Regions from separate parts of the Streptomyces sp. NPDC044064 genome, predicted to be linked through region 2. Evidence: riboswitches for the same ligand, from Rfam matches in the RefSeq annotation. Region 2 holds a riboswitch; the other holds the start of a gene.
What was found. Region 2 has a riboswitch for glycine ahead of gcvP (aminomethyl-transferring glycine dehydrogenase). Riboswitches for the same ligand answer to the same signal wherever they lie in the genome.
Positions count from the first base shown of each region.

Region 1: linked by a shared signal. The riboswitch ahead of gcvT (glycine cleavage system aminomethyltransferase GcvT) and the one ahead of gcvP (aminomethyl-transferring glycine dehydrogenase) in region 2 are both predicted to bind glycine.

Region 1 is NZ_JBWKFN010000024.1:100,797-112,575, forward strand. Features, by position in the region: gene AC07DS_RS32730 (ABC transporter ATP-binding protein) at 1-1,206, opposite strand, end outside; gene AC07DS_RS32735 (ABC transporter ATP-binding protein) at 1,203-2,291, opposite strand; gene AC07DS_RS32740 (ABC transporter permease) at 2,288-3,298, opposite strand; gene AC07DS_RS32745 (ABC transporter substrate-binding protein) at 3,389-5,137, opposite strand; gene AC07DS_RS32750 (ABC transporter permease) at 5,165-6,163, opposite strand; gene AC07DS_RS32755 (enhanced serine sensitivity protein SseB C-terminal domain-containing protein) at 6,523-7,290, opposite strand; gene AC07DS_RS32760 (enhanced serine sensitivity protein SseB) at 7,459-8,250, opposite strand; gene AC07DS_RS32765 (AAA family ATPase) at 8,324-8,992, opposite strand; glycine riboswitch at 9,171-9,268, shown strand; glycine riboswitch at 9,269-9,381, shown strand; gene gcvT (glycine cleavage system aminomethyltransferase GcvT) at 9,420-10,538, shown strand; gene gcvH (glycine cleavage system protein GcvH) at 10,654-11,031, shown strand; gene glyA (serine hydroxymethyltransferase) at 11,046-11,779, shown strand, end outside.
Region 2 is NZ_JBWKFN010000062.1:3,310-15,088, forward strand. Features, by position in the region: gene gcvP (aminomethyl-transferring glycine dehydrogenase) at 1-2,116, opposite strand, end outside; glycine riboswitch at 2,289-2,383, opposite strand; gene AC07DS_RS45925 (PRC-barrel domain-containing protein) at 2,503-2,874, shown strand; gene AC07DS_RS45930 (DNA polymerase IV) at 2,796-4,250, opposite strand; gene AC07DS_RS45935 (MerR family transcriptional regulator) at 4,304-4,984, opposite strand; gene AC07DS_RS45940 (bifunctional nuclease family protein) at 5,247-5,720, opposite strand; gene ftsR (transcriptional regulator FtsR) at 5,805-6,542, opposite strand; gene AC07DS_RS45950 (FHA domain-containing protein) at 6,582-7,397, opposite strand; gene AC07DS_RS45955 (DUF881 domain-containing protein) at 7,588-8,424, opposite strand; gene AC07DS_RS45960 (small basic family protein) at 8,430-8,762, opposite strand; gene AC07DS_RS45965 (DUF881 domain-containing protein) at 8,759-9,682, opposite strand; gene AC07DS_RS45970 (sugar phosphate nucleotidyltransferase) at 9,803-11,779, opposite strand, start outside.

The sequences.
Region 1 (11,779 bases), on a different contig from region 2:
CTCGGCCGCCGCGACCTCGGCGGCAACCGCCGCCGACGTCTCCGCCGACTCCTCCAGGACCGCGTCACCGACCAGCTCGGAGGCCTCCTTCGCCGCCGTGAGCAGCACCGTGTCCTGCGGGGCCTGGTCGGCGAAGTTCTCCGGGTGGTGGCAGGCGACCCGCTGACCGGGCTTCAGCTCCAGCAGCTGCGGCTCGGTCGTCTTGCAGATCTGCGTCGCCTTCCAGCACCGGGTGTGGAAACGGCAGCCGGAGGGCGGCGCGATCGGCGACGGGACGTCACCGCGCAGCAGGATGCGCTCGCTCTTGGTGCCCCGCCGCTTCGGGTCGGGAATCGGCACGGCCGACATCAGCGCCTTGGTGTACGGGTGCATCGGCGCCTCGTACAGCGAGGCGCGGTCCGCCAGCTCGACGATCTTGCCGAGGTACATCACCGCGATCCGGTCCGAGACGTGCCGGACGACGGACAGGTCGTGCGCGATGATCACGTACGTCAGGCCCAGCTCCTCCTGGAGGTCGTCCATGAGGTTGACGACCTGGGCCTGGATCGACACGTCCAGCGCGGACACCGGCTCGTCGGCGACGACCAGCTTCGGCTTCAGCGCGAGCGCGCGGGCGATGCCGATGCGCTGGCGCTGACCGCCGGAGAACTCGTGCGGATAGCGGTTGTAGTGCTCGGGGTTGAGGCCGACCAGCTCCAGGAGCCGCTGGACCTCCTTCTTCACCCCGCCCTCGGGCTCGACGCCCTGGAGCCGGAAGGGCGCCGAGACGATCGAACCGATGGTGTGCCGGGGGTTCAGGGAGCCGTACGGGTCCTGGAAGATCATCTGGACGTCGCGGCGCATCGGGCGCATCTTCCCGGTGCTCAGCCGCGTGATGTCCCGGCCCTCGAACTCGATCGTGCCGCTGGTCGGGTCCTGGAGCCGGGTGATGACCCGGCCCATGGTCGACTTGCCGCAGCCCGACTCGCCGACGACGCCCAGGGTCTCGCCCTTGCGCACCTCGAAGTCGATGCCGTCGACGGCCTTCACGGCGCCGACCTGGCGCTGCAGGAGGCCCTTCTTGATCGGGAAGTGCTTCGTCAGGCCCTGGACCCTGAGCAGCACCTCACGCTCGGCGGAACCGCCCTCGGGAGCCGACGCCTGCTGCGGGATCGCGGCCTTTCCGGCGGCGTCCTCGACGTTGTCTGTCTTGTTCGTCTCACTCACAGCTTCGGCGCAATCTCTTCGGTCCAGATCCGCGTGCGGTCCTCGGCCGAGAGGTGACAGGCGGACCAGTGACCGCCCTCCACCAGCTGCAGCTCGGGGCGCACCGTGCGGGTGACGTTCCCCTTGGGGAGGTCCGCGTACGGGCAGCGCGGGTGGAAGGCACAACCCGAGGGGACGTTGATGAGGCTCGGCGGCTGGCCCTTGACCGGGGTGAGCCGTTCGGCCGTCTCACGGTCGATGCGCGGCATCGAGCCGAGCAGGCCCCAGGTGTACGGGTGCTGCGGCTGGTCGAAGATCTCCCCGACCGGTCCGCGCTCCACGCACCGGCCGCCGTACATCACCAGGACGTCGTCGGCGATCTCGGCGACCACGCCGAGGTCGTGCGTGATCATGATGACCGCGGAGCCGAACTCCTTCTGCAGGTCCCGGATCAGGTCGAGGATCTGCGCCTGGACGGTGACGTCGAGGGCGGTGGTCGGCTCGTCCGCGATGAGCAGTTCGGGGTTGTTGACCAGCGCCATCGCGATCATGGCGCGCTGGCGCATACCGCCGGAGAACTCGTGCGGGTAGCCGTCGATGCGCTTGGCGGGCTCAGGGATGCCGACCCGGTCGAGCATCTCGATGGCGCGCGTGCGGGCCACCTTCTTGCTGACCTTGTTGTGGACCCGGTAGGCCTCGACGATCTGCGTCCCGACCTTGTAGTACGGGTGCATCGCGGACAGCGGGTCCTGGAAGATCATCGCCATCTTGCGGCCGCGCAGCCGGCGCACCTCGTCCGGGTCGGCGCCGATCAGCTCCTGGCCGTCCAGCCACACCTCGCCGGAGACCTTGGCGTTCGCCGCGCGGTGCAGCCCCATGAGACCGAGGGACGTCACGGACTTGCCGGAGCCCGACTCACCCACGATGCCCAGGGTCTGGCCCCGCCGCACGTCGAAGCTGACGCCGTCCACCGACTTGACCAGGCCGTCGTCGGTGTTGAAGTGGATGCGCAGATCGCGAACGGAGAGGAACGCGTCGTCGGCATCGGAAGGGGCGGCGACGTCCGTGGCCGGTTCGCCCAGTGCCGCCTTTTCGAGCTTGCTCACGAGTACCTCACGCGGGGGTCGATGGCTGCGTACACCAGGTCGACGACCAGATTGGAGAAGACGATGAAGAAGGCGGCGACCAGGGTCACGGCCATCACGATGGGCAGGTCGTTGTCCTTGATGGCCTGGATCGAGTACGCGCCGATGCCCTGCAGGGAGAAGACCGTCTCGGTGAGCACCGCGGTGCCGATGAGGGTGCCGAAGTCGATGCCGAAGATGGTGACGATCGGGGTGAGGCTCGCGCGCAGGCCGTGCTTGGTGACGACCGTGCTCTCCCGCAGACCCTTGGCCCGGGCCGTCCGGATGTAGTCCTCGCTCATCGTCTCGAGCATGCCCGCCCGGGTGAGCCGGGCGTAGGTGGCGGAGAAGAGGAACGCGAGGCTGACCCAGGGCAGGAACAAGTGCCAGGCCCACTCACCCGGGTTCTGGGTGAAGGGCACGTAGTCGGTGCTGTCCCAGATGGGCCACTGGTAGATGAACAGGACGTTGATGACCTGTCCGGTGAAGAAGATCGGGAGCGAGACGCCGGCGAGCGCGATGAACATCGAGATGCGGTCGACGGGCTTGCCCTTGCGCAGTGCGGAGATGACACCGGTGGTGACACCGAAGATCAGCCAGATCACGGCCGCGCCGACGGCCAGCGAGAAGGAGACCGGGATGCGCTGCGTGAGCTGCGGCCACACCTCGACGTGACTCTTGAAGGAGTACCCGAAGCAGGGGGCGCTGCAGTGCGTGGCGTCGGGACCGAACTTGTAGTCCGCGCCTACGAACAGGCCCTTGATGTAGTCCCAGTACTGCATGTAGATGGGCTGGTCGAAGCCCAGGTTCCTCTTGATCGCGGCGATGGACTCGGGGTTGGCGTCCTTGCCGACGTACTGGGTGGCCAGCTGGGTGGCCGTCTGGCCGCCCAGGCGGGGGACCAGGAAGAAGATTGCGAAGGTGACTGCGCTGACCACCAGCAGCAGCACCAAAGCGCCGAAGACGCGTCGGATGATGTACGCAGCCACAGCTGTCCGGCTCCGGGGGGCCGGGACGGAGTGTGTCCGTCCCGGCCGCCCGGTGCCTTCACCTGCCTTTCAGGGGTATCCGGCCTGCTGTTACTTGGAGGAGCCCAGCAGCGTGTAGTCGTACATGCCGAGGTACGCCTGCGTGACCGTGACGTTGGTCGCGGACGTAGGCCTGATCAGCAGGTTCTTGCGGTAGATCAGCGGGACGACCGAGGCGTTGTCCAGGACCATCTTGTCGATGTCGCCCCAGGCCTTGGTGCGGGCCGCGGAGTCGGTGTTGGAGATGGCGTCGGACAGAGCCTTGTTGATCTTCGGGTCGTTCAGCTCCATCAGGTTGTTGCCGCCCGAGGGCTTGATGGCCGAACCGTCGATGATCTGGTCCAGGAAGCCGTAGCCGGTCGGCCAGTCGGCGCCCCACGCCATCATCATCATGCCGAGCTTGTGCGAGTGGACGTAGCTCGGGACACCGGCGAAGTTGGAGAAGTACTTGCCGGAGGGGAACTGCTTGATGTCGACCTTGATGCCGACGCTCTTGAGCGAGTTCTGGATGGCCGTGGCGGCCGCGACCTCGGCGGGGCGGTCGGCGCGGGCCGTCAGCACGGTGGAGAAGCCGCTCGGCTTGCCGCACTGCTTCAGCTCGTCCTTGGCCTTGGCCGCGTCACCCTTGTGGCCCGGCGTGGCGTAGGAGTCGAACTTGGTGTAGCCGTTGACCGACGGCGGCAGCAGCGTGGTGGCCACGTCGCCCTTGGGCGAACCGCCCATGGCGTCGATGACCGACTGCTTGTCGAGGGCCCACTGGACGGCCTTGCGGCAGTGGACGTTGTCGAACGGGGCGACGTGCTGGTTCAGGGCCATGTAGCCCGTGGCACCCGCGTACGAGTTGTCCGTCTGCTTGGCGTACTTGCCGCTCAGGACCTTCGGCTGGGTCTGCGGCTGCACACCGGCGCCGGTGATGTCCGCCGTGATCTTGTCGGCGAGCAGGTCGTTGTCGACCGTGACCGGGTTGACCTTGAACTTGACGTTGATCTTGTCCGGCAGCGCCTTGCGGATCGGGTCCGTCTTCGGGTCCCAGTTCGGGTTGCGGACGAGGGAGGCGCTGGCGCCCTCCTCGTACGAGGCGAACTTGTAGGGGCCGGAGGACACGATGTGCTGGACGTACTTCGCGCCGTCGTCCTTCGCCTGCGGCACGGGGGCCGTCTGGGAGAAGGTCGCCAGGTAGTCGAAGTCGGCGAAGGGCTTGGCCAGGTGGAAGACGATCGTCTGGTCGTCCGGGGTCCCGATCGAGTCGATCCCCTTCTTGTCCTTGTAGGGGCCCTTGTACTTGTCGCCGCCCTTCAGGTACGCCTTGAAGTACGTGGGGCCGTTGGACAGGGCCTCGGGCGCGAAGTTGGAGCGCTCGACCGCGTACTTGACGTCCTTGGACGTGATCGGCGTGCCGTCGTCGAACTTCAGGCCCGAACGCAGGTGGTACGTCCACGTCTTGGCGTCGGCGCTGGACTTGCCGAGGGAGTCGGCGAGGTCGGGGACGACGGTCAGGCCGTCCTTGCCGGCAGCCGGCTTGAAGGTGACGAGCGTACGGGCGTACAGACGCGAGAAGTTCTGCACGAAGCCGTAGTACGTGTTGCCCGGGTCCAGGGAGTCCGGAACGTCGGAGTCCTCAAGGTTGACCGTCCCCCCCTTCTTGCTCGACGCGTTGACGATGGAGTTCAGCGCCGCGTCCTTCGAGCCGGCGCCACCACCGCTGTTGTCGTTGCTGTCTTTACCGCCGCCGCACGCGGCAGCGCCGAGCGAGACCGCCAGGACCGTCGCCACGGCGGCGGTAACCCTTCTCGTCTTCACGTGAGGAATGCCCCCTCGATCGTTGGATCACTTGCTGCGAGGGTCGAGCGCGTCACGCAGCCCGTCACCCAGCAGATTGAATGCCAGGACGGTGATGAAGATCGCCAGTCCGGGCACGAACATGAACTGCGGATCTGCTGTGTAGAGATCCACGGCGTTGCTGAGCATTCCGCCCCAGGAAGCCTGCGGCGGAGCGATACCGACTCCGAGGAAGCTCAGCGCGGCCTCGAAGAGGATGTTCGTCGGGATGATCAGCGTCGAGTAGACGAGGATCGGCGCGACGAGGTTGGGGAGCAGCTCGCGGAACAGGATGTACGGGCCGCGGGCGCCCAGGCTGGTGGCGGCCTCCACGAACTCGCGCCGCGCGAGGCTCATCGTCTGGGCGCGCACGATACGTCCGATGTACGGCCAGCTGAAGAAGCCGATCACGAAGATCAGCACGCCGATGCGCAGCGACAGACCGTTGAACCCGAAGAAACCGTCCTGCACAGAGGCCGAGATGGCGATGGCGAACAGCAGCAGCGGGAACGCCAGGAAGGTGTCCATCAGCCGGCTGATCACGCTGTCGACCCAGCCGCCGTAGTAGCCGGCGACGACGCCGAGCACGGTACCGATGATCACGGACAGCAGCGTGGCGCCGCCGGCGACCAGCAGCGAGACCCAGGAGCCCTCGATGATGCGGGCGAGCATGTCACGGCCGTACTGCGGCTCGACGCCCAGCGGGTGGGCCCAGCTCATGCCGCCCCAGCTGCCCTTGGGGGCCAGCAGGGCCGGGTCGATGAGGTCCTGGTGGAACTGGTTGGGGTCCAGCCCGAAAGCCCACTCGATCGGCTTCGCGAGCACCGCCATCAGCACGAGCAGGATGACGATGACACCGCCCGCCACGGCCAGTTTGTCCCGCTTGAAGCGGGTCCAGGCGATCTGTGTGAGCGAACGCCCTTCGATCTGAGCCTTCTTGACCCCGGCGAGCACAGCCTCGGGCGGGGTCTCGGCCTCGGCTCCGGTGGTCTCGATCGGTGCGGTCACTGTGAACCCGACCCCTCTAGCCGGTTGTTGCCCGGCCCGCGTCTGCCGCGAAGGTTTGCGGCTTTATCGACTTGCACTCGACCACGAGGTGAGCACCTCGTGTCTTGAGTGGGGAGTCTTCAGCGTGGCCGCGATCACCCGCCAGAGTCCAAGGCGAAAGTATGCATAACCGTGATACGGCCATGGGGGTTCCGTTATCCGAACCTACGGAACCGACCCGCGAACGCTCTCACCACACCCGATGACCGGTCGGACGTCGCCCTCGACCCGTCGCGCACACGCTCGGGCCGGGACGCCCGACGCAGGTGACGGGCATCCCGAAGGACAGGGAACGCCCCGGTGGGGCGGGGTGGCGGCGCTCAGTAGGCGCCGTGCACGGGCGGATATCCGTAGCCGGCAGCCGGGGCCTGCTGCTGGGGCTGCGGGGCGGCCGCGTGGGCCTCACGGTCGTAGAACGGGCGGGCGCTGGCCCGCATCCACATCACGACCGGGTCGTAGTCGTCGGTCATGGCGACCGTGGACACCGGCAGCCCGTCCGGGACCGCGCCGACCGACTGCTGCATCATCGCGCGCACCGAGTCCACCGCGGCCGGCGAGGTGTCGTACACGTCCAGGCCGATGGCGAGGTAGGGCGCCCCGAGCGCGGGCTGCACCCAGGCGCGGCGCAGGGAGCGCAGGGCCGGGGTGCGGTGGGCGTTCTGCGCGAGCAGGGCGTAGAACTGCGAGATCTCGATGCCGGGTTCGGACAGCCGCAGGGGGCCGGCCGGCTGACGGTCCAGGCCGGTGGCGATGCGGCGCAGGTCCAGCCAGGGGATGCCGACGCCGCCGCCCTGGGCGTGCGGGTTGAGCCAGAGCCCGAAGTGGTCGGGATAGAGGGTGCGGGCCACGTCCAGTCCGTCGACCACCTCGTAGGAGCGGTTCCAGCCGCTCGCCGAGAGCTCCTGGGCGGAGGTCACACAGGGGGCGTAGCTGAAGCCCTCGACCTCCATGTTTCCGTACTGGGCGTCGGGCGAGCCGGCCTGGCCGTGCCACAGGAGCATCCAGATCTGGCCGGAGGAGGGGGTGGCGAGGGCGCGCAGCAGTGCCTCGTAGGCGTCGTAGCGCCCGGGGGTGACCTGGCGCAGCATGTGCTCGACGCTGCCGCTTGGGCTCGCGCTCACCTGTCTTGCCCTTCTTGTGGAGTGCCCCGCATGTGGAGACAGCTTAAGCGCCCAGTAGCTCGGGGCCTTGTGTCCGTTCGCGGGTGCGGGTACGTGGTGGGTTCTCGCGCAGTTCCCCGCGCCCTTCAGGTGGTTTCAGTGCCCGGACTGGTAGAAGGGGCGCACGTTCGCCCGGAGCCAGTCGGCCACCGGGTCCTGGGCCACGTCGAGGAGGACCAGGTTGACGGGCCACTTGACCGGGACTTTGCCGAGAGCCTTGCCGAGGGCGTCCAGGGGGAGGGCTCGCAGATCGCCTTCCCACTGGGAGAGTTCCACGCCCACGAACATGACGGGGTCGCCCGTCTCGATGGCGGCGAGGCAGCGGCGGGCGGTGACGACCACGCCGGTCGCGGTGAACTCCGCGGAGGCGGCGGCCAGGAAGTCGACCGGGTCGTCCTGCCAGTCGGGCTCGAAGAGGCGGACCCGGCCGCCGGAACCGGGGCCGTCCAGCGGGGTGCGGCCCGCGCGGCACAGCTCGGCCACCGCCTCGGGCGGCAGCGGGACGCCGACCACGCCGTCGGGGTTGACGGCGATGCCGACCTGCGGGGGCAGGCCGCGGGCGAACTCCACCGCCGGGGCGACGGTGTACGACATGTGGGGGCCGGCCGCCTGGCGGAGCTGCTCCTCGGAGCTGAAGACCGGGACGTACACCTGGCCCTCGATCTCCATCGTGGGCAGGTCCAGGGGGCCGCTCTGCGGGCCGCCGCCGTTCGGCAGGGGGATCCAGAGGAAGCTCCGGCCCAGCACCTCGATGATCCGGCCGCCCGCGGAGGGTATGCCGAGGGAGGCCGAGAGCACCTCCTCCAGCTCGTTGCCGGGCCAACCGCCGTGCGGGTGGGGGTGCGTCTGTGCCGGGAAGTCCGCGGGAATGTCCGCCGGGAAGTCCATCTGCCTACCGCCTGCTGGGAACCATGCTGTGGAGCAAAAGGCTAGCGGGTGCCTGTGACGGCGACCGGTCCGATCAGCCGGTGAAGGCTATGCGGTGCAGGACGTCCGCCGCGTCCCGGTCCAGCAGCACCGCGGAGCCGCAGTCGGCGGGCAGCTCGCCGCGCTCCACCGCGCGCAGCAGCCGGGCGGTCGTACGGCGGTGGCGGCCGAAGGCGTACCGGGACACGCCGCGGCCGCGCTCGCGCTGGCCCCGACGGGCGGTGCCGGGGGTGACGTCGAGAAGGAGCAGGTGCAGGGTGCCGCCGCGGCGGCGGGCCTCGCGGGCCAGCCAGGAGCGCACCCAGGACTGGGTGCCGCAGTCGTGCACGACGACTCCCTCGCCGGTGCGCAGGGCCCGGCGCAGTCCGGCGTAGTGGGCGAGGCGGACCAGCGGGCGGTAGAGCGCGTAGGGAAGGAAGCGGGGCATGCGGTCGTCCCAGCGGTCACGGGCGTCCTGGGAGTCGATGCGGTGACCGGGGACCGCGCGGTGCATCAGCGTGGACTTGCCGCTGCCGGGCAGGCCGGTGATCACCACCAGGTCGCCGGGCCCGAAGAGCAGGGCGTGCGGGCTGCGGCCCCCGCGCTCGCGCAGGTCGCGGACGACCGGGGCCGGGCGGTCGGCGCAGCGCTCGCGGGCCGGGGCGGAGGGCTGCCCGGGCACCGCGATGCCGGTGGTGGTGGCGTAGGCCGAGGTCCTGTTCACCGTGATCGTCCTCCCCTGTGTGCTTGGCAATCCCATGCCCATCACATGTAAAGAGAAGGTAATGCGCCGCGTCCAGTGGTTCGGTGCGCGTACTGCCACAGGTCGGTTACAGATGCGGGCCCTGACGGGTGGGGGCAAGGCGTGCAATGATGTGCCCGCCAACTGCATACCGGCCGCTTGAATCCGCGCGGGAGAGTTCCCAGCAGCCTTCGCTGGGACGCCGAAGGAGCAAGTCCCTCCCTTGAATCTCTCAGGCCCCGTTACCGCGCGGGCGAGGCACATCTGAAAAGCGGGCCGCTGTGTCAGTGGCTCCACCCAAGGTGCAAGCCGTGGTCGTCCCTGTGGCGGTCTCGGCGAACCTCTCAGGTTCCGATGACAGATGGGGAGGAACGACCTCGCCAGTCATGCCTTGGGAGACGACCGACCGATGAGCAGTACCGAACTCCGTCACACCGCGCTGGATGCCCTCCACCGCTCGCTCGGTGCGACGATGACCGACTTCGCGGGCTGGGACATGCCCCTGCGCTACGGCTCCGAGCGCGACGAGCACGTGGCCGTGCGCACCAGGGCCGGCCTCTTCGACCTGTCCCACATGGGCGAGATCACCGTGACCGGCGCCGAGGCGGCGGCCCTGCTGAACTTCGCCCTGGTCGGCAACATCGCCTCGGTCGGTGTCGGCCGCGCCCGCTACACCATGATCTGCCAGGCCGACGGCGGCATCCTGGACGACCTGATCGTCTACCGCCTCGCCGAGACCGAGTACATGGTCGTCGCCAACGCCTCCAACGCCCAGGTGGTGCTGGACGCGCTGACCGAGCGCGCCGAGGGCTTCGACGCCGAGGTGCGCGACGACCGTGACGCGTACGCGCTGATCGCCGTCCAGGGCCCCGAGTCCCCCGGCATCCTGAAGTCCCTCACGGACGCCGACCTGGACGGCCTGAAGTACTACGCGGGCCTGCCCGGCACGGTGGCCGGCGTCCCCGCACTGATCGCCCGCACCGGCTACACCGGCGAGGACGGCTTCGAGCTGTTCGTGAAGCCCGAGCACGCCGTGGAGCTGTGGCAGGCGCTGACCAAGGCCGGCGAGGGCGTCGGCCTGGTGGCCTGCGGCCTGTCCTGCCGGGACACGCTGCGCCTGGAGGCGGGCATGCCGCTGTACGGGCACGAGCTGACCACGTCCCTGACCCCGTTCGACGCCGGGCTCGGCCGGGTGGTCAAGTTCGAGAAGGAGGGCGACTTCGTGGGCCGCGAGGCGCTCACCGAGGCCGCCGCCAAGGCCGAGCAGAACCCGCCGCGGGTGCTCGTCGGTCTGATCGCCGAGGGCCGCCGCGTGCCGCGCGCCGGGTACTCCGTCGTCGTGGGCGGCGAGGTGATCGGCGAGGTGACCTCCGGCGCCCCCTCTCCCACCCTGGGCAAGCCCATCGCCATCGCGTACGTCGACGCGGCGCACGCTGCGCCGGGCACCGAGGGCGTCGGTGTGGACATCCGCGGGAGCCACGAGCCGTACGAGGTCGTGGCGCTGCCGTTCTACAAGCGCCAGAAGTAGACACTGAGCGCGGTCCGTCCCAAGGACGTGACGCTGCGCACATTCACCTGCTCCTCAGCAGTCCCAGCAGTCCCCCATTCATCAGCACTCCCGCGCGTACAGGAGAATTCAGGCCATGAGCAACCCCCAGCAGCTGCGCTACAGCAAGGAGCACGAGTGGCTGTCGGCCGCCGAGGACGGCGTGTCGACGGTCGGCATCACGGAGCACGCGGCCAACGCGCTCGGCGATGTCGTCTTCGTCCAGCTCCCGGAGGTCGGTGACACGGTGTCCGCGGGCGAGTCCTGCGGTGAGCTGGAGTCGACCAAGTCGGTCAGCGACCTGTACGCCCCCGTGACCGGTGAGATCACCGAGGTCAACCAGGACGTCGTCGACGACCCGTCGCTGGTCAACTCGGCCCCCTTCGAGGGCGGCTGGCTGTTCAAGGTACGCATCACGGACGAGCCGGCCGAGCTGCTCTCCGCCGACGAGTACACCGCCTTCACCGCCGGCTGAGGAGTCGTAGCCGTATGACTGTCCTGAACACGCCCCTGCACGAGCTGGACCCGGAGATCGCCGCCGCGGTCGACGCCGAGCTGAACCGCCAGCAGTCGACCCTGGAGATGATCGCCTCCGAGAACTTCGCACCGCTCGCGGTGATGGAGGCCCAGGGCTCGGTCCTCACCAACAAGTACGCCGAGGGCTACCCGGGCCGCCGCTACTACGGCGGCTGCGAGCACGTCGACGTCGCCGAGCAGATCGCCATCGACCGGATCAAGGAGCTGTTCGGCGCCGAGTACGCCAACGTGCAGCCCCACTCCGGCGCCTCCGCGAACCAGGCGGCCCTGTTCGCGCTGGCCCAGCCCGGGGACACCATCCTCGGCCTGGACCTGGCGCACGGCGGCCACCTGACCCACGGGATGCGGCTGAACTTCTCCGGCAAGCAGTTCAACGTGGTCGCGTACCACGTGGACGTCGAGACCGGTCTGGTCGACATGGCCGAGGTCGAGCGCCTGGCCAAGGAGCACCGCCCCAAGGTGATCATCGCGGGCTGGTCGGCATACCCGCGCCAGCTGGACTTCGCCGAGTTCCGCCGGATCGCCGACGAGGTCGAGGCCTACCTGTGGGTCGACATGGCGCACTTCGCGGGCCTGGTCGCCGCCGGTCTCCACCCGAACCCGGTCGAGTACGCGGACGTGGTCACCTCCACGACCCACAAGACGCTCGGCGGCCCGCGCGGCGGCATCATCCTCGCGAAGCAGGC
Region 2 (11,779 bases):
TCAGGTGCGAGACGTCGCCGCCGAAGTGGCCCGGCTTGGCGAGGCCGACCAGGGCGTTGAGGTTGGCGCCGTCGACGTAGACCTGACCGCCGGCCTCGTGCACCTGGGCGCAGATGTCGGCGACGTGCTCCTCGAACACACCGTGCGTGGACGGGTAGGTGATCATCAGGACCGCCAGCTGGTCGCGGTATTGCTCGATCTTGGCCCGGAGGTCCTCGACGTCGATCTCGCCGTCCTCGGCGGTCTTCACGACGACGACCTTCATGCCGGCCATCACCGCGCTGGCGGCGTTGGTGCCGTGCGCGGAGGACGGGATCAGGCAGACGGTGCGCTGCTCGTCGCCGTTGGCCCGGTGGTAGCCGCGAACGGCCAGCAGACCGGCCAGCTCGCCCTGCGAACCGGCGTTCGGCTGGAGCGAGACCTTGTCGTAGCCGGTGACCTCGGCGAGACGCTCCTCCAGCTCGCGGATGAGCGTGAGGTAGCCCTCGGCCTGCTCGGCGGGCGCGAAGGGGTGCAGCTGGCCGAACTCGGGCCAGGTGACGGGCTCCATCTCGGTGGTCGCGTTGAGCTTCATGGTGCAGGAGCCCAGCGGGATCATGCCGCGGTCGAGCGCGTAGTCGCGGTCGGCCAGCTTGCGCAGGTAGCGCAGCATGGCGGTCTCGGAGCGGTGCTCGTGGAAGACCGGGTGGGTCAGGAAGTCGTCGCTGCGCAGCAGCGCCTGGGGCACGGAGTCCGCGGCCGTCACGTCCAGCGCCTCGATGTCGCCCTCGACACCGAAGGCGGACCAGACGGCGGCCAGCTGGGCCCGGTCGGTGGTCTCGTCACAGGCGAGGGAGACGTGGTCGGCGTCCACGAGACGCAGGTTGACCCCGTTCTCCAGGGCGGCGGCGGCCACCTCGGCGGCCTTGCCGGGCACGCGCGCGGTGAGGGTGTCGAAGTAGGCGCCGTGAACGATCTCGACACCGCCGGCCTTCAGACCCTCGGCGAGGATCGTGGCGTAGCGGTGGGTACGGCGGGCGATGGCGCGCAGCCCCTCGGGGCCGTGGTAGACGGCGTACATGCCGGCCATCACGGCGAGCAGCACCTGCGCGGTGCAGATGTTGCTCGTGGCCTTCTCACGGCGGATGTGCTGCTCACGGGTCTGCAGCGCGAGGCGGTAGGCCCTGTTGCCGTCGGCGTCGACGGAGACGCCGACCAGACGGCCGGGCAGGCTGCGCGCGAACTTCTCGTGCACCGCCATGTAGCCCGCGTGCGGCCCGCCGAAGCCCATCGGCACACCGAAGCGCTGGGTCGTGCCGACGGCGATGTCCGCACCCAGTTCACCCGGCGAGGTCAGCAGGGTGAGGGCCAGCAGGTCGGCGGAGACGGTGACGAGGGCTCCCAGCTCGTGCGCCTGGTCGATGACCGGCTTGATGTCGCGCACGGCACCGGAGGCGCCCGGGTACTGGATCAGCACGCCGTTGATCTCGCGCGCGGCGATGTCGGCCGGGATGCCGTCGCTGAGGTCGGCGACGACGACCTCGACACCGGTCGGCTCGGCACGCGTCTCGATGACGGCGATGGTCTGCGGCAGCGCGTCCGCGTCGACCAGGAACAGGCCCTTCTTGTTCTTGCCCATGCGCCGGGCCAGCGACATCGCCTCGGCGGCGGCCGTGCCCTCGTCCAGGAGAGAGGCGCCGGACGTGGGCAGACCGGTGAGGTCGGCGACCATCGTCTGGAAGTTCAGCAGCGCCTCGAGGCGGCCCTGCGAGATCTCCGGCTGGTACGGCGTGTAGGCCGTGTACCAGGCCGGGTTCTCCATGACGTTGCGCAGGATGACCGGCGGGGTGAAGGTCCCGTAGTACCCGAGCCCGATCATCGAGCCGAGCACCTGGTTGCGGTCGGCGAGCGAGCGGAGCTCGGCGAGCACCTCGGCCTCGGTACGGGCACCCGGCAGATCGAGCGCGTCGGCGTTCTTGATCACATCCGGCACCGCGGCGGCGGTGAGCTCGTCGAGCGAGCCGTAACCGACGTGCGCGAGCATCTTGGCCCGCGCCTCCTGGTCGGGTCCGATGTGGCGCTGTTCGAAGGGGATGCCCGCTTCGAGCTCGGAGAGCGGAGTGCGATGGGCGGTCATTGCGGAGGCCTCCTGGTCAGACGCGACCTTCGAGGGGCACCACGGCGGTTGCCCCGACGGCCTCCCCCTCTGTCATCAAAACCTGAGAGCTTCACCGGGCGCCCGAGGGTCCCGGCTTTCACCGTCGGTGAGGGCGGGAGCCGTCGACACCCGCCCTGCTTTCCAGAGTGACCTCGTCCGTGCGGTACGTGAGCCTGAGAGATTCCGGGGAGGATTTGCTCCTTCGGCGCCTCCGAGGTGGTCGGAGGACTCTCCCGCACGGGGTCAGCAGCCGCTGTCAGCCTACCAGCGAGGTCAACGCATGGGCCCTCGAGTGGCCGCCTCCTTGAATGTGCTCTTTTGTAGTGCTTACGGATGAGTTGCGACCAAGTGGAGGGAGAGGGACCGTGCAGACCGAAATCGATCCGCGCAACCTGATCGGCCGCAAGGCGTTCGACCGCAATGGCACCAAGATCGGCACCATCGACGAGGTGTACCTCGACGATGCCACGGGCGTGCCCGAGTGGGCGGCCATACGCACCGGCCTGTTCTCCCGGGACGCCTTCGTCCCCCTGGAGCCCAGCGAACTGGTGGAGGGCTCCCTCCGGGTCCCCTTCGACCGCGCGCTCATCAAGGACGCCCCCGACTTCGGCGTGGGCCGCCACCTCTCCCCCGAACAGGAACTCCAGCTCTACCACCACTACGGCCTGGACGCGGCCGCACCTCCCTCGGTACCGGACCACGACTTCGGCAAGCTGGCGGGCACGGAAGAGGTCTGATCCCCGGCCGGGGGCAGGTGGGCGACGCCGGTTCCCGCAACCAACGGCAACGGCTCGGCCGGCTCCAGCGCAGGATCGTCGACGAAGAACGTACGGACCCGCCCCGGCTCGGACTGTGGTGTCTCGAAGCGGACAGTGACCCGCCCCAGGCCGCTGCCCTGCACCCAGCCGTGCCCGTACTCGGCGTGCCGCACGTCGTAGCCGGCACGCCACTGCCGCTCGGCGGGCTCCGGGCGCTCCTCCACGGCGTCGGGCAGGGCCTCCTCCGACGCCTCCGCTGCCGCGGCCGCGTCCCGCTCGCCGGCCGCGGCCTGCGCGAACAGGTCCTCCTGGGTGTAGTCGGCGAGCCCCGAGACGCCCACGCCCAGCAGCCGTACCCCACCCGTGGTGTCCACGGACTCCAGCAGCCGCGCGGCCGCCTCCCTGATCACCGCCGGATCGTCGGTGGGGCCGCGGAGCGTCTCGGAGCGGGTCAGCGTAGAGAAGTCGTACCGCCGGACCTTCAGCACGATGGTCCGCCCGGACAGCCCGGCCCCCCGCAGCCGCACCACGCACCGGTCGGCGAGCCGCTGCACCTCCAGTCCGACCCGCAGCCGGTCATGGATGTCCACGTCGTAGGTGTCCTCGACCGACACCGACTTGGTCTCCCGCTCGGCCACCACGGGCCGGTCGTCGTGCGCCAGCGCCATGGCGTACAGCGCGTGCCCGTGCGCCTTGCCGAGCATCCGGACGAGTTCGTCCTCGCCCGCCTCGGCCAGTTCCTCCACGGTCGTGATCCCGGCCCGCCGCAGATGGTCCCCGGTCGCCGGCCCGACCCCGGGCAGCGTCCGCACCGACATGGGGCCCAGCAGCGCCCGCTCGGTCCCGGGCTCGATCAGCACGAGCCCGTCGGGCTTGGCCTGCTCCGAGGCGATCTTCGCGAGCATCTTGGAGGCGGCCAGCCCCACCGACCCGGTCAGCCCCGTGACCGTCCGGATGTCCGCCCGCAGCTTCGTCCCGGCCAGCCGCGCCGAGGCCTCGTCCCAGGCCGCTGCCCCGGCCTCCAGATCGACGAACGCCTCGTCCAGGCTCAGTGGCTCCACCAGCGGCGACAGCGCCCGCAGCAGCGCCATGACCTGCTCGCTGACCGACTTGTACAGGGCGAAGCGCGGCACGAGATACGCGGCGTTCGGCGCCAGCCTGCGGGCCTGGGCCATCGGCATCGCCGAGTGGACCCCGAAGACCCGGGCCTCGTACGACGCGGTGGCCACCACTCCGCGCGGTCCGAGTCCACCCACGACGACGGCCTTCCCGCGCAGGCTCGGCTTGGACGCCTGCTCCACCGAGGCGAAGAAGGCATCCATGTCGAGATGCAGGATCGTGGGCGCGTTTCTCACATCTCCGATGCTGCACCACGCCACTGACAACGCGGACCCCCGAAGGGGCGCCGTCAGACCGCCCGGTTGCGGCGCCTGGCCAGCTCGTCCGCCGGGTTGTTGCCGACCAGGGTCTCCCCGGTGTCGATGCGCTCGCCGTGCAGTTGGGAGAGCGCGCTTTCCACGTCCCGCCAGACCACACCGACGGCGATGCCGAAGATCCCCTGACCGCCCTGGAGCAGGGCGTGGACCTCGTCGGGCGAGGTGCACTCGTAGACCGTGGCGCCGTCGCTCATGAGCGTCATCCGCTCCAGGTCACGGAAACCGCGTTCCCGGAGGTGCTGTACGGCCGTACGGATGTTCTGCAGCGAGACCCCGGTGTCCAGGAACCGCTTGACGATCTTCAGTACGACGACGTCCCGGAAGCTGTACAGGCGCTGCGTGCCCGAGCCGTACGCGGGCCGCACGCTCGGCTCGACGAGGCCGGTGCGGGCCCAGTAGTCGAGCTGCCGATAGGTGATTCCGGCGGCCGCGCAGGCGGTGGGCCCGCGATAGCCGATCTCTTCGGACGCCATGGACGTCGCCCCTCCGCCGTCGGGCACCACCGTCGGTCGTTGTGAGGCGCGGTCGACCGCGCTGCCGGGCTGGGGGTACCCCCTGTCCGAACGCAGCTGAGAACCCGGGGGAGGGTACGGACCGCTCTCCCCGAGTCGTCCGGGGGCACCCCCAGCCGTACCGTCGCCGCTGATTCTCACGCCGACCTCCGTCCTTGACCTGCCTTCTCGACGGTAGGCAGTCACCAGGGGTGCGTCAACGATCGCCACACTCGGCACGCCGAGTGATAATCACCCTAGGAGTGGTTTCCCGTGCCCCACCGCGGGGAAAGGCTAGCCGAATGCTCCGGCGGTGGGCCGTAGGACGCTCTCAATGGCCGGTGGCAATTGCCACGGCGCCGGGGCCCGGCGAACCGCCGACCGGCCGGTCAAAGACCCGCGGGCCGCCCGGCCGGCCCCCGTCTCACTGGCTGCTGGTGCCGAAGTCCTCGGGCGAGATCTGGTCGAGGAACTCGCGGAACTTCTCCACCTCGTCCTCCTGCTCGTCCGGGATCGCGATGCCGGCGTCGTCCAGCACCGTGTCACTGCCGTAGATCGGCGTTCCGGTGCGCAGTGCGAGCGCTATGGCGTCCGAGGGACGCGCGCTCACCTCCACCCCGCTGGCGAAGACCAGCTCCGCGTAGAAGACGCCCTCACGCAGATCCGTGATGCGTACTTCGGTCAGCTCCTGGCCGACGGCCTCCAGCACGTCCTTGAACAGGTCGTGGGTCAGCGGTCGCGCGGGGGCCATGCCCTGCTGGGCGAAGGCGATCGCCGTCGCCTCCCCCGGCCCGATCCAGATGGGGAGGTAACGGTCGCCCCCCACTTCGCGCAGGAGCACGATCGGTTGGTTCGAGGGCATTTCCACCCGGACACCTACGACATCGAGCTCGTTCACACAGCAACCCTAGGCCGTGCCCGGGACGTTTGGGTAGTCGGGCCGGGAACAGGTGCCCGATCCGGACCCTGGAACCCACGCCGCTCAGGGCAGCCGGACACCCAGAGCGATCTGCACCAGCGCGCCGTGCAGCTTCACCGTGAGCGCCGCCAGCTCCTTCGCCCGGGCCTCGGCATGAGCCCTGGTCTGCGGGTTGCGGTGGCGCTTGAGAGGGGCCACCACCTGGTCCACGAGCCCCGCCTCGCGGTCGGCGGCGGCCTTCATCACCCGAAGGTGGCGCGGCTCGATCCCGAACCGCCCCAGCTCGGCGATCAGCGAGGCCACGGTGACGGCCTCGGAGTCGTACGCCCCGTCCTCCAGTGGGGCGATGAGCCCGTACGACTCCCACTCCTCGAGGTCGCCCTCGGCGATGTCGGCGGCCGCCAGCAGCGCGGCCCGCCCGATCCGGGCGACCGTGGGCCGCTCGAGCGGCTCCAGCACGTCCTCGCCGGTGCGCTGGCGCCCGACCAGGGGCAACTGGACGGCCTCGCCCCGCTCCATGGCGTCCAGGTGCTCGCGGATCACCTTGAGCGGCAGATAGTGGTCCCGCTGCATCCTCAGGACATGCGCGAGGCGCTCGACGTCACCGGCACTGAACTTCCGGTACCCCGAAGGGGTCCGCTGCGGCTCGACGAGGCCCTCCGACTCCAGGAAGCGGATCTTGGAGATGGTGACCTCGGGGAACTCGTCACGCAGTGCGTTCAGCACCGCGCCGATGCTCATCAGCCCACTGCCCGCGGCGGCGGTACCGCTTCGGGCACCGCCGCTCGGTGTTTGAAGCATGGACCTTCCCTGGGGTCCCCCCGGACGGAGTCCGGGGGGTCAGATGCCCTGCCGGCTCGAGTAGAAGACCAGCCGGTACTTGCCGATCTGCACCTCGTCACCGTTCGACAGAGCGACCTGGTCGATCCGCTCGCGGTTGACGTACGTGCCGTTCAGACTGCCCACGTCGGCCACCGTGAACGAGCCGTCCGGGGAGCGCCGGAACTCCACGTGCCGACGCGAGACCGTCACGTCGTCCAGGAAGATGTCGCTCTGCGGGTGACGGCCGGCCGTGGTCAGGTCGCTGTCCAGCAGGAAGCGGCTGCCCGAATTCGGACCCCGGCGCACCACCAGCAGCGCCGAGCCCATCGGCAGGGCGTCGACCGCGGCCTGCGCCTCGGGCGAGAGCATCGGCATGGCCGTCTGGCCGGTCACCTCGGCGTCGTAGGCCTCGAGACCGGAGATGGAGATCGTGGACGTGGTCTCGGACGCGCGCTCCGGCGCCACACCGGGCCGCAGCGGCGCACCGCAGTTGGAACAGAAGCGGGCGTTCTCCGCGTTGCGGTTACCGCACCTCGTACAGACCAGGACCGACATGGACGGATCCTCCGCAGGGGCGTTGGACGCATACGGGTCGGAGGCAAACCCTCCACCCGCACTTGAGGTTGACGGTTGCCCGAAACCTATGCCGCCGGACTGGGCAGGGTCAACAGACGCCGCGCCCTGACCTCCGGAAATGTCACCGCCCGGACCAGCGACCTGGTCACGGAACAGCGGGCGCTGGCCCTCTGCGTCAGGCTGTGCGCGATGACGAGCGGTCGCGTTGTCGCTACCCTCTCGCGCGCTCTTGCCGAACAACTTCGCAAACAACTTCACGGGCGATTCCCCTTGACCGAAACAGACCCGCCCGTGGGGCAGGACGAACCCTGATTGCCTACACCGGCCGACCCGGACACCCTCACAACGTCCGTATCCACCAGACAGTTTCCACCACGCGCCACTCCTTCGGTGCGCCGACCCCCCGCAACCTCATGCCCCTGCCGGACGTCCCCCATGCACCACCGGTTCACTGGGAGGACGACCGAGCGTAGTCAGGCTGCTTCGCCTGTCGCAAGGCGTCCACGACGATCTTGCTCGATCGCTCGACGGTCGCCGTGGCCTGCTCCTTCTCCAGCGTCTGCACCACGCCTCCAGGAATGTTCAGCGCCGGCTCGAGATCCTGCGGCTTGCCGATGACCTTGAAACGATAGGGAGCGTTGATCTTGTTCCCGTCGACGCTCACGGTCTTTCCGGAGTCGGTGAAGTAGCTGCCCGCGACCACCCGTACTCCGTCGACCTCGATCGCCTCCGCGCCGGCCGCGCGCAACTCCTGGATCGTGTCGAGCAGCATGTCCGCCTTGACCGTCCCCTTCGTGTCCTCGATCGTCATCGTGATGCCGGGACCCTGCGCGGCCACGGTGCCCGCCAGAATGCCGAGTTGTCTCTCCTTCTCGGCGGTCTGCCGGCGCGCCTCCGCGGCCTGGTCGGAACTGCTCTGCAGCTCCTGGCGCTGCTTCTCGAGTCCCTGCTTCTCGTCCTCAAGACGCTGAGTACGGTCATCCAGTTCATCGAGGATGCGAACAAGATCTTCCTGACGGGCTCCGCGCAGCGCGCTGTCGCTGTCGCTGTTCGACGCCACCTGCACCGCCAGGCCGAAACCGAGGCCGAACAGCAGCAGCGCGACGATGAGTTGGGCCCGGGTCACCCGCGGCGGCCACACCCCCTTGACCAGCCGCTGGCGCCCGGTGAGCTGCGGCTCGGCACTCTCGGCGGGCACCTGCTCGGGCTCGGCGGCAGGGGCCGGCACCTCGTCGGGCAGTTCCTTGCGCAGCCTGTTCTCCGGCTGCTCTTCCTGGTTGCTCATCCGCCTCACGCCCGGAAGACGTGCCGCCGGATCGCCGCGGCGTTCGAGAAGATCCGAATACCGAGAACGACCACGACACCCGTGGACAGCTGGGCACCCACGCCCAACTTGTCGCCCAGGAAAACGATCAACGCGGCCACGACCACGTTCGACAGGAACGACACCACGAAGACCTTGTCGTCGAAGATGCCGTCCAGCATGGCCCGCAGACCACCGAACACGGCGTCCAGCGCCGCCACGACGGCAATCGGCAGATAAGGCTCGACGACCGCCGGAACCTCAGGCCGGACCAACAGGCCGGCCACGACTCCCACGACGAGGCCCAGTACGGCGATCACGATGTGCCCTTCTCAGTCTTCTCGGCGTTCGGCTGTGCTGTGCGTACGATCACACTCGGTGCGGCGGGCAACCGGACGTCACTCTGCGTGGAGATGGTGGCGCGGATGCCGAAGTTCTGCTCCAGGGCATGCAGATACAGCCCGTCCGCGCTGTTCTGGAACCCGGTGCTCAGCTGCCCACCGTCCCCCACCGCCAGCACCGTGTACGGCGGCACCAGCGGCCTGTTGTCGACCAGTATCGCGTCACCCGCGGCCCTGATCGCGGACAGGGCCGTCAGCCGCTGTCCGTTGATCGAGACGGCCTCGGCCCCCGAGGCCCACAGCCCGTTGACCACCCGCTGCATGTCCCGGTCGCGCAGCCGCCCGGTGTCGGAGAATCCGGAGGTCTCGCGCGGATTGTCGGTGCCGTCGCCGCCTGTGCTGGCCTCCTTGGCGTCGTCGACCACGAGCTTCACCCCGGGGCCGTGCACCGCGGTGGCGCCCGACAGAATGCCCACCAGGTCCGCCCCGGAACCGCCGCCGCTCTGCTTCAGCGCCGCCCGCTGGCGGCCGCTGACGTCGTCGCGCAGCTTGTCGACATCACTTTCCAGGCTGTCCGCGGCCGCGGTCTCGCGGTCGATGCGGTCGATCAGCTCCTGGCGCTCCTTGGCCACCACGGGCGCCGCCACCCGCGCCTGGGCCGCTCCGACGGTCACGACCAGCGCCGCGAGCACCAGCCCGGCCGCCAGGCCCAGCTTCGCCCTGAGGGTCTTCGGCAGCCCGCCCTCGATGCCCTGGGACCTCTTCCGGGCGGCGGCCTCGGCATACCCGTCGTCGAGGCTGTGGTCCATGACGTTGGTGATCAACGACATGGAAGCGTCCGGACGCCGCGCCCGAGGGGGGCTGCTCCGAACGGGGGGTTGCTGCGGCATGCCGCACATCGTCGCATGTCGCGCGCAGTACCTCCGAATGGCCCCACCGGCGTGCCGGACAGGCCCCCTTGGGGACACTTGTCCGGCACGCGCGTGTGCTGTGGCTTTTGCCGCCCGGAGCTGGCGGTTCTACCGCCCGGCGCTGTCCACCACGGCGGACCACTCGTCCAGCAGGGCCTGCGCCGAGGCGTCGTCGGGCCCCTCGGCCCACAGATGGGTGACGGCCTCGGCGGGGTCGGGCAGCACCATCACCCAGCGGCCGTCGGTCTCCACGACCCGGACGCCGTCCGTCGTGTCGACAGAGCGATCACCGGCCTCCTCGACGACACGCCGCATCACCAGGCCCTTTACGGCCCACGGGGTCGCCAGGTCCCGCTTGAGAACGTGCGCCCGCGGAATCCGCGCGTCGATCTGGCTCAGTGTGAGCTGCGTGCGCGCCACCAGCCCGATCAGCCGTACGAAGGCAGCCGTGCCGTCGTAGACGCCGCTGAACTCGGGGACGATGAACCCGCCCTTGCCGTCACCGCCGAAAATGGTGCCCTCTTCGCGTCCCACGCGCGTGAGGTCGTCCGGAGACGTGGTCGTCCACTCGACCTGCGTGCCGTGGTAGGCGGCCACCTGCTCGGCGATCCTGGTCGTGGTCACCGGCAGCGCCACACGTCCGCTGCGCCGCTCGGCGGCCACCAGGTCCAGCATCACGAGCAGCGCCCGGTCGTCCTCGATGATCCGGCCCTTCTCGTCCACGAGCGACAGCCGCTCGCCGACGGGGTCGAACCGGACACCGAACGCGGCCCCCGAGGACGCCACGATCTCACCGAGGCGCACCAGCCCGTTGCGGCGCACCTCGGCGGTCTCCGTGGGCCGGGACTCGTCAAGACCCGGATTGACGGTCAGCGAGTCCACACCGAGCTTGCCGAGCAGGCTGGGCAGGACCAGACCGGCGCTGCCGTTGGAGGCGTCGACGACCACCTTCAGGCCCGATTCCGCGATCCCCGTGGTGTCCACGTTGCGCAGCAGCGAACCGGTGTAGGAGTCGAAGACGCTCGCCGGGAAGTACAGGTCACCGATCTCACCGGGGAACGCCCGGCGGTACTCCTGCCTCGCGAACACCCGGTCGAGCTTGCGCTGACCGCCCTGCGACAGATCCGCGCCCTGCCCGTCGAAGAACATGATGTCGACGGAGTCCGGCACACCCGGCGAGGTCCGGATCATGATGCCGCCGGCACTGCCCCGCGCGGTCTGCTGCCGGGCCACGGGAAGCGGTACGTTCTCCAGGTCCCGTACGTCGATGGCGCTGGCCTGGAGCGCGGAGATCACCGCACGCTTGAGGGCGCGTGCGCCTCGGGAGTGGTCACGGGCCGTGGTGACCGTCGAGCCCTTCTTCAACGTGGTCGCATAGGCACCCGCCAGCCGTACGGCGAGCTCCGGAGTGATCTCCACGTTCAGGATTCCGGACACACCGCGGGCACCGAAGAGCTGCGCCTGTCCCCTCGACTCCCAGATCACCGAGGTGTTGACGAAGGCGCCCGCCTCGATGGTCTTGAACGGGTAGACCCGCACATTGCCCTGAACAATCGATTCCTCACCGATCAGGCACTCGTCACCGATGACCGCGCCGTCCTCGATCCGGGCCGCCCGCATGATGTCGGTGTTCTTGCCCACGACACAGCCGCGCAGGTTGCTGTGCTGACCGACATACACGTTGTCGTGGACCACGGCCCGGTGCAGGAACGCACCGCTCTTGACGACGACATTGGAGCCGATGACGGTGTGCTCGCGGATTTCGGCGCCGGCCTCCACCTTGGCGTAGTCACCGATGTAGAGCGGTCCGCGGAGCACGGCGTCGGGGTGCACCTCGGCACCCTCCGCCACCCAGACGCCGGGCGATATCTCGAATCCGTCGATGTCGACGTTGACCTTGCCCTCAAGGACGTCGGCCTGGGCCTTCACGTAGCTCTCATGGGTGCCGACGTCTTCCCAGTAGCCCTCGGCGACATAGCCGTAGATCGGCTTGCCTTCCTTCATCAGCTGCGGGAAGACATCGCCGGACCAGTCGACGGGCACATCGGGCTCGACGTAGTCGAACACCTCGGGCTCCATGACATA